2 regions of the Sporosarcina sp. Y352 genome follow, and region 2 is predicted to be linked to the other one. Evidence: predicted binding sites of a transcription regulator. Region 2 holds the regulator's gene; the other holds the start of a gene.
The links. Region 2 encodes NrdR, which represses ribonucleotide reductase genes. Its sites were predicted from a motif close to AACACNATATATNGTGTT; they were not measured.
Positions count from the first base shown of each region.

Region 1: the regulator NrdR is predicted to act here: its motif matches at 3,828-3,845, upstream of AC1TO6_RS18320 (vitamin B12-dependent ribonucleotide reductase).

Region 1 covers NZ_JBXCJE010000015.1:14,101-20,637, reverse strand. The annotation lists gene AC1TO6_RS18330 (hypothetical protein) at 1-72, opposite strand, end outside; gene AC1TO6_RS18325 (DUF1385 domain-containing protein) at 202-1,164, shown strand; gene AC1TO6_RS18320 (vitamin B12-dependent ribonucleotide reductase) at 1,209-3,770, opposite strand; gene AC1TO6_RS18315 (lipoate--protein ligase family protein) at 3,977-4,813, opposite strand; gene AC1TO6_RS18310 (rhodanese-like domain-containing protein) at 4,975-5,292, shown strand; gene gcvPB (aminomethyl-transferring glycine dehydrogenase subunit GcvPB) at 5,759-6,537, opposite strand, start outside.
Region 2 covers NZ_JBXCJE010000001.1:195,435-201,971, reverse strand. The annotation lists gene mutM (bifunctional DNA-formamidopyrimidine glycosylase/DNA-(apurinic or apyrimidinic site) lyase) at 1-756, shown strand, start outside; gene coaE (dephospho-CoA kinase) at 779-1,375, shown strand; gene AC1TO6_RS01115 (glyceraldehyde-3-phosphate dehydrogenase) at 1,499-2,521, shown strand; gene nrdR (transcriptional regulator NrdR) at 2,675-3,136, shown strand; gene AC1TO6_RS01105 (replication initiation and membrane attachment family protein) at 3,169-4,548, shown strand; gene dnaI (primosomal protein DnaI) at 4,550-5,494, shown strand; gene AC1TO6_RS01095 (hypothetical protein) at 5,538-5,729, opposite strand; gene AC1TO6_RS01090 (polysaccharide deacetylase family protein) at 5,840-6,537, opposite strand, start outside.

The DNA of each region.
Region 1 (6,537 bases), on a different contig from region 2:
CAGGAACTTTAGAGCTATCGTTGTGATTAAGGCTCCGATTAGTGCAGTCCATAACAAAGTAATATTCATCATAGATATCCCTCCTATACAAAGTGTCGGGAGGTTTAGAACTTTTTAAACATCATTATGGAGTGTAACTTTATTTTTTAGTATAATGAGTTAATAGTATTTGTTGAATTAAAAGAAAGTGGGGCTAAATATATGAAAAAAGAACAACAGCCTCCTACTTACGGGGGTCAAGCACTAGTTGAAGGTGTTATGTTTGCCGGAAAAAATCATACCATCTCGGCAATTAGGCGAAAGGACGATACAATTCATTATTTCCACCTTCCAAAGGAAAAGAGTAATACTCTGATAAAAATGAAGAAAATCCCATTTATTCGTGGATTTGTTGCATTAATTGAATCTGCTGGAATCGGGTCACGGCATTTAACATTTTCCAGTGACCGCTATGATATTATGCCCGGCGAAGAAATTCTTCCACCAAAAGAAGAAACCTCCAAATTGGTAATGGTTCTTGGTGTCGCAGCTGTCGGAGTCTTATCTTTACTATTTGGGAAGTTCCTCTTTACACTGATCCCCGTCTTTCTAGCACAAGCACTACAATTTGTTGCACCAGGAAAAACAGCACAAATTTTGCTTGAAAGTCTATTTAAGCTCATTTTGCTATTGACCTATATTTCACTTATTTCTATGACACCGCTCATTAAGAGGGTATTCCAGTACCATGGTGCAGAGCATAAAGTTATCAACACATATGAAAATAATTTGCCCATGACAGTTGAAAATGTTCAGTCACAATCTAGACTCCATTTTCGTTGCGGTAGCAGTTTTATGCTGTTTACGGTAATTGTTGGTATGTTTGTTTATTTCCTTGTACCGGCCGATCCATTTTGGTTCCGCATTGTAAATAGGATTCTACTCATTCCAGTCGTTCTCTGCATTTCTTTTGAAGTCCTGCAAATAACAAATTCGCTTCGCAATGTTCCTATCTTGAAGTATTTAGGCTATCCCGGTTTGTGGCTCCAACTATTGACAACGAAAGACCCTGATGACAAGCAAGTGGAAATTGCAATTGCATCGTTTGAGAAATTATTGCAACTAGAAGAGCATGGTGTTGATGCAATGGAACTTGAAGCAGGGACTGTTCCTGTAATTATTTAAAAGCGGAAGCTGCCGATTATGGCCGCTTCCGCTTTTATATTGCTTTATAACCCGCATTTTAATTGGGCATTACAGTTCGTACATGTATTACAGCCGCCCATTTCTTCGACTGTACCTGTTCTACATACAGGACAAGTATCACCGACTTCAGATCCGATTGTAACGTTTGTCGAACGTAGATCTTGTATTGTATTGACAAGAACAACTTTACGCTGTTCAACTACTTCTTCAACATAGTCGGAATCCATTTCATTCTCTTCAGCTTTTAAGGTCAGGACTTGTGCATCTCGGCTACCATCCACATAGACAGTCCCACCTTTCGCTCCGCCCTTATAGAGACGCTCATAAACACTTTCAACTTGTTTAACAGTATACCCCCGTGGCGCATTGACCGTTTTAGAAATTGAACTGTCAATCCAACGTTGGATGATGCACTGTACATCTGCATGCGCTTCAGGCGCAAGAGCCATCGAAGAGATAAACCATTCCGGTAAGTTTTCCGAATCTGCAGCTGGATTATTCTTCAAATACTCTTCTACTATTTCAGCTTTCACCTCGATGAATTTACCAAGACGCCCGCTGCGGTAATAAGAAAAGGAGAAATATGGTTCCAATCCAGTACTAACGCCAACCATGGTTCCAGTAGATCCAGTTGGTGCAACAGTTAATAAATGGGAGTTTCTAATACCGTGCTCCAAAATAGACTCGCGAATATCTTCCGGCATTTTTTTCATAAAACCTGTATTGATGAACGCATTGCGCAGGGCTAATGTTTCCTCATCAGTCTTACCGATAAGGAATGGGAAGCTTCCCTTCTCCTTTGCAAGTTCGATTGATTCACGATAAGCAGATGTTGCGATCGTTTCAAATACGTTGTCGACAAGGTCGTTGCCTTCAAGAGAACCGTATTCTTTTTCGCAATAGATCAACAGGTCGGCAAGCCCCATGACGCCGAGCCCAACACGACGTTCGCCGAGTGCTTGTACTTTGTTTTCTGCTAGGAAATATGGCGTTGCATCGATAACATTATCCTGCATTCGAACACCAATACGAACTATTTCTTTTAATTTTTCGAAATTTACTGTTTTTGTCTCTTTATTTGCGACTTCCGCAAGGTTTACAGCAGCTAAATTGCAAACGCTGTAAGGTGCAAGTGGTTGTTCACCACATGGGTTCGTTGCCACAACTTGCTGGCCGTAAGCTTTGGCATTCGTTTCATTGTTGGCATTGTCGATGAAGAAAATGCCGGGTTCAGCGGCGTACGTTGCACAGATGTTAATAAGATCCCAAAGTGCACGTGCTTTGATTGTTCGGTATACACGAACTGCAAACCCTTGACGTTCCCATTCACGGACATCGCCGACTTTATGCCATTCTTCGTTGTATGTAGCCATTTCTTCCGGCGAGTACTTTTCAACAGCTGGGAAGCGCAGGTCATAATCTGCGTTCTGTTCAACTGCTTTCATGAAATCGTCTGTCAATGTGACGGAAATATTTGCACCTGTGAGGAATTCCGCATTTTGTACGGAATAGGTTCCCCCATCACGCAATTTCGTTTCAGCATCTTTCAAGATTGCATCATTGAATCCACCCATACCAGGAATCGTCCGATAGTTCATTATCCCTTGGTACATCGCTTCTTCTTGAGCTGTAAGCGGTTTGAATTTCAGTTTTTCATTTGCTAATTTTTTTATCAATTCATCTTCGGTAGTTTCCACAAGGTAACGGAGGATTCTAGGATTCTGCATTTTTGAGATGATAAATTCGTAAATATCCGGATGCCAATCTGCTAACATGATCATCTGTGCACCACGTCTAGATCCACCTTGTTCGACAAGATGTGTCAATTTAGCTATATCATCGAGCCAAGAAACCGACCCGGATGATTTACCGTTGACGCCGCGTGCAAGTGTGTTACGTGGTCGTAGTGTGGATCCATTTGTCCCAACACCACCACCGCGACTCATGATTTCCATCACTTGTTTGCGGTGATCAGAAATACCTTCACGAGAGTCAGCCACGAAAGGCATAACATAACAGTTGAAGAAAGTCACTTCAGTATCTGAACCAGCTCCGTATAGAACACGTCCAGCAGGAATGAAATTCAATTTCGACAATTGATTGTAGAACTGATCGAACGATTCTTTTCGTCTTGCTTCTGTCGTTTCAACCGAGGCAAGTCCTGTCGCATTACGTTTGGCAATTTGCTCATAAAAAACTTCAAGTGGCTTTTCTAGAACTTCTATCGGTCTTGTAATGATACCTTTTTCCTGCTCAACTGGATTGTCGATCGCTGAGCGAAAATCTTTTTCAATCCATATATCTGCTTTTCCACTTTTTTTATCAATTGCAGTGATAAAGCCAAGTCCACGTGCCGGGAATTTCGGATCTTCCTTAACCGTTAGGACGACGAAATCACCAACTTTGAGTGTTTCCTTTTCCGTATCCTTAAACGAATATCTGTCAATCATGACAAGCCGGGATACCCCTTTATGTTCAATATGCATATCATCTGTAATTGGATGCACTTGCGGGAATTTAGAGATATCCGCATTCAGCTGTGCCTTGTCCAAGATAGGTTCCTGGTGTTTTGAAACAATGACCATTAACGCATCCCTCCTTATGGGATATATTCATAAAACAAAACATGTATTTTCACGTAGAACACTACATGTTGTGTTAATTATAATACCTAATATACTACATATTGAAACCTGCTTCAATAAAATAGTTTTTACATTAAACTCCAAATGCTTAATTTACGCATTTCGGAACGCTTAATTCTCGATAAATAGCACCAAAGTTACAGATGTTATTTTCTATATGTCCAGTCATCATTCGCATATTTTTCCCGCTCAATTTCCATTACGAATTCGATTTGCTGTTCTGTTAATTCTAATGGTACAAGTTCCATATCAAGCGCTGATTCGAAACCTTTTGAAAATGCATCTGTACATTCCTCAATTGAAACAGAGCGGTTTATCAGTTTATCTATCGCTACCGCTTTTTCTGGCAAACTCATACGCATTTGTTCGCGGTGTTCTTCCGTTTTAAAGTTAAAGAGAGAAACCAGTTTGTCCACATCAAGACTTAAAAGTATCGCACCGTGCTGTAAAATGACACCTTTCTGTCTTGTCTGCGCGCTTCCAGCAACTTTCTTCCCCTCAACAACAAGTTCATACCAACTTGGTGTGTCAAAGCAGACTGCACTTCTCGGTTTCTTTAAATCATTGTTCTGTTGTTCAGTTTTAGGAACTGAAAATGATGCATCTAAGCCTAAGTTGCGGAACCCTTCAAGCAAACCGCCCGAGATAACACGATACGCTTCTGTTACCGTTTCAGGCATTTCGGGATAACTTTCACTAACAATAACGCTGTATGTAAGTTCGTGCTCATGAAGGACACCTCTGCCCCCCGTTGGACGTCGAACGAATCCAAGTCCATTTTTTTTCACTTCACCCATATCTATTTCTCTTTCGACATTTTGAAAGTAACCAATTGATAACGTAGCGGGTTCCCATTCATAAAATCGAAGTACTGGGCCGATTTCCCCTTTACTATGCCATTCTAGCAGTGCCTCATCCAAAGCCATATTGAACGAAGCACGACATTTTCCTGAATTAATGAAGTGCCAAACCTTTTTTTTCATTCGAATTCTCCCTCCACAACGAATTTCATTTTATCATTCCCATTGAACAAGTGCCACTCAATCTTTATAATGATAAGGTAGAGAGAAAGGGGAAATTTGTTTTGAACTATTATATCCTAGGGGCCGTTGCTCTTATCGTAATCATTTATTTTGTTGTGACGATGCAACGTCTTAAGAAAGCTGTTACAAACTTGACGCAAGAGCAATTTATCGAAGGTTATCGGAAAGCACAACTAATCGATGTGCGTGAGCCCAAGGATTATGATGCTGGTCATATTCTGGGAGCGCGTAATATTCCGTACTCTCAGTTCCGTCAGCGACATAAAGAAATCCGGTCGGACAAGCCCGTTTACTTATATGATCAAAACGGTGGAAAAAGCGCACGTGGAGCCTTACTTCTAAGGAAAAAAGGATATGATCAACTCTTCCACCTGCAAGGCGGCTTCCGTCAATGGACAGGTAAAGTGAAAAGTAAGTAAAATATAAAGTTCTTCCCCTTGGGAGGAGCTTTTTTCAATACTAGAGTATGGAATGAAGCAGCATATGTCATTAAAGAAAACGATTAAATGAGTTCTTTTTCCAGCACGTTAGACGGCACTCGCATGCGTGTGGGGTCGTTCATTGCAAATACACCCCCCATATTAACCCAAGCGAGTTATCCTGCCCTCAGCAATGCTACAGGCGTTTTAACCGCGCTAATGAAGACCAATTGGACGAAACAATAATCCTTACGAATCAGGGACTTACAGAAACAGCGCAAGCTCTTTACAACAGTTATGCAGACGTTGAATGGGAGAAGTGCTAAACCTCGATTTACTCAAGTTATTCCACCACCGACAATGACAATTCTTCTGGCTAGATTTCCCTTTTATAAACCTCCACTTGCTCTAAATACGCCCACGACAAAAAGGCACAACAGGATTTGCTGTGCCTTTTGTCGATTACTTATTGTTTTATATAGCGCAAAACAGGATTACGTGCCGCCTTCGTTTCATCAAGACGATTGATAACTGTTGTATGCGGAGCATTTTGTACGATTTCTGGATTTTCTTCGACTTCTTTTGCAATTTGGATAAGAGCGTCACAGAAAGCGTCAAGTGTTTCTTTTGACTCTGTTTCTGTAGGCTCAATCATCATGCCTTCCTCAACATTAAGCGGGAAGTAAATTGTTGGCGGGTGATAGCCAAAGTCAAGCAAACGTTTTGCCATATCTAGCGTGCGCACACCAAGTTTCTTTTGACGGCGACCCGACAGAACGAATTCGTGTTTACAATGACGGTTATATGGAAGGTCGAAATGAGGCTCCAGTAAACGCATCATATAGTTTGCATTCAATACAGCATTTTCCGTAACTGCTTTCAAGCCGTCCGGGCCCATTGAACGAATATACGTGTATGCACGTAAATAGATTCCGAAGTTACCATAGAACGGTTTAACACGGCCGATTGATTGCGGTAAATTGTATTCAAACGTATAAACCTCATCTTTTTTCACAAGAACTGGTTTCGGCAGGTAAGGAATAAGATCCTTCTTCACACCGACCGGACCTGAACCTGGTCCACCACCACCATGAGGACCTGTGAATGTTTTGTGCAAGTTCAAGTGAACTGCATCAAAGCCCATGTCCCCAGGGCGTGCTTTAGACATAACTGCATTCAGGTTTGCTCCATCATAATAGAGTTTTCCTCCAGCAGCGTGAACAATCTCAGCCATTTCAAGAATTT
Region 2 (6,537 bases):
AAAGAAGCTGTGATAAAGGGAATTACAACTGAAGATTTCATTTTAGAAATGGCTGGAATGACCATTTTAGATGTTACGCGTCGAAGTAAATATATATATTTTCATTTAACGAAAAACAGTAAAACTTGTCTCCTGGTCAGTCATCTGGGTATGACAGGAGCCTGGTTCACTGTCAACACGGTAGAAGAGATAACGGAAGCGAAATTCCGCAAACATGTGCACGTTATCTTCAAACTGGAAGATGGAGGATTGCTTGTCTACTCAGACATTCGTCGTTTTGGAGAATTACGGCTTCTCGGATGTGAAGCGGATCATCCGCCTTTATTGAAAATGGCGCCTGAGCCTTTCGCTTCCGAAGCGCGCCTTCACTTTCTTGAGTGTGCTTCAACTCCGAAATATGCTTGTAAACCAATTAAAGAAGTCATCATGGATGGTCAGGTGTTATCGGGATGTGGAAATATTTATGCAACAGAAGCGCTGTTTAAGATGCACATTCATCCTGGTAGAACAGCGGAACGGATAAGCTTAAGACGGAAAAACGAATTGTTCGATGAAATCGTAGCCATTTTACAGGAAAGTATCGATGCAGGCGGGAGTTCCATTTCAGATTACCGTAATATTAATGGTGAAGCAGGAACAATGCAGGATCGGCTTAAAATGTATGGTAGGAAAGTTTGCCCTTTTTGTGGCACAGCTACTAAGAGTATGAAAATTGCTAGCAGGACATCCGTTTATTGTCCAAAATGCCAGAAATGATTGATAGGAGGCCTTCTAAGCTATGATTATCGGATTAACTGGCAGTATTGCAAGTGGAAAGAGCACTGTTTCCGCTATGCTGAAGAAAAAAGGTTACCCTATAGTAGATGCGGATGAAATAGCACGACTGGTAGTGGAGCCGGGGAGTCCGGTCCTTATGGAGATTGTCCGCGTATTCGGACAAGATATAGTACATGAGGATGGATCTCTAAATCGAGAAAAACTGGGCACGCGTATTTTTGGACATGAAGAAGAGCGCAGAATATTAAATGGAATCATGCACCCTGCTATTAGAAAAGAGATGCTAAGACAAAAAGAGCACTGGGTCTTAGCAGGCTCAAATACAGTCATACTGGATATCCCGCTTTTGTTTGAAAGTAAACTACAATCCTTTGTGGATAGAATCATAGTCGTGTCCGTAACTCCAGAAATCCAGAAACAAAGGCTTATTGCGCGTAATGTGTTATCGGAAGAAGAAGCGGATGCACGAATCAAATCTCAGCTTTCAATGGAAGAAAAGGAACTGGGTGCAGATGCGGTATTACACAATAATGAGACAGTAGAGCACACGGGGCGACAGCTTGATGCGATACTATTAGATTGGAATGCGCAACCATAATCATTATCTGAATAGATGAAAAACGTAATAAATAGTTAATATGCTTTTTTCTGAATTAATATGTGTTATACTAATGAGCGAATAAACACGTATTGTATAACATACATATTGGAGGATCTATATATGACTACTTCTATTGCGATTAACGGGTTCGGAAGAATTGGACGGATGGTTTTCCGTCAAATGATTAGAGAAGAAGATGTGGAAATTGTTGCGATAAATGCAACGTATCCATCAGAAACACTTGCTCATCTTATAAAATACGATACGAATCATGGTACATTTGATGGTGAAGTGATTGCAGAAGAAAATGCAATTGTCGTCAATGGAAAACGAGTGAAAATCGTTTCTGACCGCGATCCGCTTAACTTGCCTTGGAAGGAACTCGGTATTGATATTGTCATCGAAGCGACTGGTAAATTCAATTCCCGAGACAAAGCTGCACTTCACCTTGAAGCTGGAGCAAAAAAAGTCATTATCTCTGCTCCAGGTAAAAATGAAGATGTGACAATTGTAATGGGAGTCAACGAAGATAAATTCGATATTAAAAAACATGATATCATTTCAAATGCTAGCTGCACGACAAACTGTTTAGCTCCTGTAGCTAAAGTACTCAACGATACATTCGGTATCGAAAATGGGTTAATGACGACTGTACACGCATACACGAACGATCAAAAAAACTTGGATAATCCGCACAAGGATCTTCGTCGCGCACGTGCATGTGGGCAATCTATCATTCCTACGTCAACTGGGGCTGCAAAAGCATTAGCGCTTGTACTTCCTGAATTGGAAGGGAAAATTCACGGGATGTCTCTACGGATACCGACGCCTAATGTTTCACTAGTTGACCTAGTTGTGGATTTAAAGCAAGATGTTACAGTAGAAATGGTTAATGACGCGTTTATAAAGGCGTCAACTGGGGCTATGGCAGGTATCCTTCGTCTTACGACAGAGCCACTTGTATCCATCGATTTCAATACAACAACGGACTCAGCTATCATTGACGGCCTCTCAACAATGGTTATGGCTAATCGTAAAGTGAAAGTGCTTGCCTGGTATGATAATGAGTGGGGTTACTCTGCTCGTGTTGTTGATTTAACGAAAAAAGTAGCTGCTGCATTAAAAAAAGATGCGCTGGTTTAATCATAAATAGCAAGCGTCCTCCTAATCAATATAATATGATTAGGAGGACGCTTTTTTGGTTTGTCCAATGATATTTCCCCTCCATTCTGATTTTTTGGGACATGTTCTGTTATAATTAAGTTATTATCTAAGAAAAATCGGAGGAACCAACTTATGAAATGTCCAGCTTGCCAATACAATGGCACCCGGGTCGTCGATTCCAGACCTGCCGAGGAGAATAAATCTATCCGACGTCGCAGGGAATGTGAACAATGCGCGTTCCGATTCACGACATTTGAAAAAGTTGAGGAAACACCACTGATTGTCGTGAAAAAGGATGAGTCACGTGAAGAATTTAGTGGGGAAAAAGTACTCAGAGGACTAATCCGTGCTTGTGAAAAACGTCCGGTCCAACTTGAAGACTTGAAAAACATTGTTACTTCGATTGAAAAAGAATTGAGAAGTGCAGGTGTCGTAGAGATTAATTCCGATGATGTAGGAGAAATGGTTATGGAACGACTTTCTGAAGTTGATGAAGTCGCATATGTCAGATTTGCTTCGGTCTATCGCCAATATAAAGACATCACGGTTTTCATAGAAGAATTGCAAAACTTACAAAAACGAACTAAAAAATAACGTATCCCATTTAGATAGGAAGTAGAGTTGCAATGGCACCACTTTATAAAGAGCTACAACCAGTTGATGCATACAAGATTCGGTTAACGCAGCCATTTTCGGATTATGATCGCCAACTCCTCACCTTATTTTATCAGCCACTGATTGGTCCTGGAGCAATGAGTCTGTTTATGACATTGTGGGCGGATGCGGAGCGGGAGGATGATCGTGAATATAATCATTACCATCTAATGAACATTTTGACGATGCCGCTAGGACCTGTTTTCGAGGCCAGGATTTCTCTTGAAGCAATTGGTTTGCTGCGTACGTACAAGAAGAAAGATGGGGATGCAAGATTATTTGTTTACGAACTGCTTCCTCCACTGGATGCCAAAGCTTTTTTTCTAGATCCATTATTGTCGACATTCTTGTTTAGCAAAATTGGGGAACAGGCATACCGAAATCTACGTAGTCGTTTTGCGATAGAAAGTGTTAATGAATTCGGATTTGAAGATGTTTCACGTACATTTTTGGATGTGTATACACCCGTACAACAGGGTCATAGCTTGGATGTGGGCGAGGACCAGCAGTTTATCGGACGGAATGAATCGGAAGGTGTTCCATTCTTGCATTCCGACTTTGATTTCGACCTGCTTCGTTCGGGGTTATCTGAACAAATGGTCCCTAAAGCTTCATTATCTTCTGTTTCAAAGGAATCAATTGCAAAACTCGCATTCCTTTATTCGCTGACGCCATTAGATATGCAAAAAGTTATTATGATGGCACTTGATGAAGATCTTATGTTGCCAGAGGACAGATTACGTAAATCAGCTGCTGAATTTTATAAAATGAACGTTTCAAAAGAAGCACCAGTCTTACATAAAGTGTATGCGAAAGAACCACCTAAGCCTGAAACAGGAGTATTGTCGCAAGAAGAAGAATTGGTACATTATCTTGAAAATACGGCACCAATTGAAATGCTGCGTGATTTTATAGGAAAAGAGCCGGTATCGGTAGATGTGAAGCTTGCCGAAAAACTAATCAATACTCATGGATTGTCCGTTGGTGTCGTCAATGTCCTCTTGCAATACGTACTTTACCGTAATGATGGGAAAATAACGACCAGTTATGCTGAGCGGATAGCTTCCCATTGGATGAGCAAAAAGGTGGAAACTGTGAAAACCGCAATGGAAATTTCACGGAGTGAGCATGATCAGTATGTGAAGTGGAAAAATGAAGGTCAGAATACAGGACAGAAATCATGGCCAAGACGAAAATCTGTACGTGAAGAAAAAGTACCGGAATGGTTTTATAAAAAAGATGAAGAGAAAACAAAAACAGATGTACCTGTTAAGTCTTCTTCAGCTATTGATGAAGAACGTCGTAAATTACTAAAGGAATTAGGCGTAACAGGGGACGGGATGGTGAACTGAAATGGAACATATTGGCGATACGCTGAAACGGGTTGTGAAATCACCGGCATTTGCTGCAAGGTATGATGAGTTGCGAAAAGAAGTGATGGAGAGTCCAGGAGTACAACAATTTTTAACGGATCATTCCACTGAAGTTAATGGTGAAGTTGTTGAGCGGAGCTTAGGCAAGTTATACGAATATGCCACCGCTTCCCACAGTTGTGGAAAGTGTCCCGATCTTGAGGGGTGTGTCAATATCATGAAAGGCTTCGAACCCAAATTGTTACTCTCTCGCGAGCTAATTGATGTAGAATATATGAAATGCCCCAACAAGTTAATGGATGACAATCAGCGTAATATTACAAAGATGATTGATAGCATGTATATGCCTAAAGACGTTATGGAAGCAAAATTACAAAATATTGATATGTTTTTTGATGACAGTAGAGTAAAGGCAGTACGTGCTGCGAAAGACTTTTTAAATGTTATCGATGAAACTGGGAAATTACCTGAACGCGGTTTGTACATCTATGGCCCGTTTGGAATTGGAAAATCGTTTGTGCTTGGAGCATTGGCTAATGAATTGGCGAATCGTAGAATACGGACGGTTGCTGTTTACGTTCCGGAATTTCTGAGGGAAATGAAGCAATCAATTCAAGATCAAACGCTCAATGAAAAAATTGATTTTGTGAAAGGTGCACAAGTGCTAATGCTTGATGATATTGGTGCGGAAACGATGTCAGCATGGACACGTGATGAAGTATTAGGAACAATACTCCAATTCAGAATGGCAGAAAAGTTGCCCACTTTTTTCACTTCCAATTTTAATTACGCTGAACTTGAAGATCACCTGACGTATACACAGCGCGGAGAAAAAGAAGCAGTCAAAGCGGCTCGGATCATGGAAAGGATTCGAATGATTAGTAGCCCGGTACGGCTCCAAGGGAAAAATAGACGAGAAAAATAAAGAACTGGCACATGAGTAAATTCATGTGCCAGTTCTTTATAATTTATTTATTATTTCTGTCATTACGATTTGTACGTTTCTCATTTTGGTTGTTGTTATTGTTGTTGTTTTGATCTCTCAGCTTATCCACATCAAATGCAGCTCCAAACTCTTCACGCATGTCGTTTGGATTTTGGTTATTGTTGCGGTTTTGATTAGCATTTCGGTTGTTGTTATTGTTGTTATTATTCGTCAAGATTATCACCTCCATGCACATATCATGTGTTCAAATGAGTTTATTATTCATTGGAAAACACTATAATGTGAAAAGCATTAAAATGTTTCTATCTTATTTTTTGATGAAATTTATTGAGTAATACGTTTTTCGCTCATCAAATCACTTACCGTACCTAGTTGATATCCTTTTTCTTTGATCTCGTTTATCATGGTTTCTAGGCCTTCAAAAACAGGTTTTGTAGGGTGCATTAATACCATGGAACCATTCGCTACGCCCGATACAATGCGATTAACCATTTCAGAGGTTTCTGGCTTTTTCCAGTCGACTGTATCAATCGTCCATAAAATGGTTTTCATGTCCAGCTCACTGGCGACTAAAATCGTTTCTTGATTGAAACTTCCACTCGGTGGTGCAAACCAAATTGGTTTTATACCCAAGGTCTCCTCAATGATATCGTTTGTTTTTTTTAATTCATCCAATGTATCAGCTCTGGAACGTTGTTTTAGGTCGGGATGACTATAAGCATGGTTTCCAATTTCATGACCTTCGAGATTGATCATTACAGCAAGATCGGGATTATTCTTAACCCAACTTCCGTCAAAAAAGAATGTTGCTTTTACTTTGGACGTTTTTAGAGTTTTAAGAATACCCGGAATGTACTCATTACCCCAAGCGACATTGATTAACAAAGCTACCATTGGCTTTTCGGAGTTTCCTCTGTAAATTGGAGATGGATCTAAATCGTTCAAGTGGATTTTTGGCGATGTTTCTCTGTAAACAATTTTACTTTTATCAATTTCTTCATCGAGTTTCATGTTTTTATAAC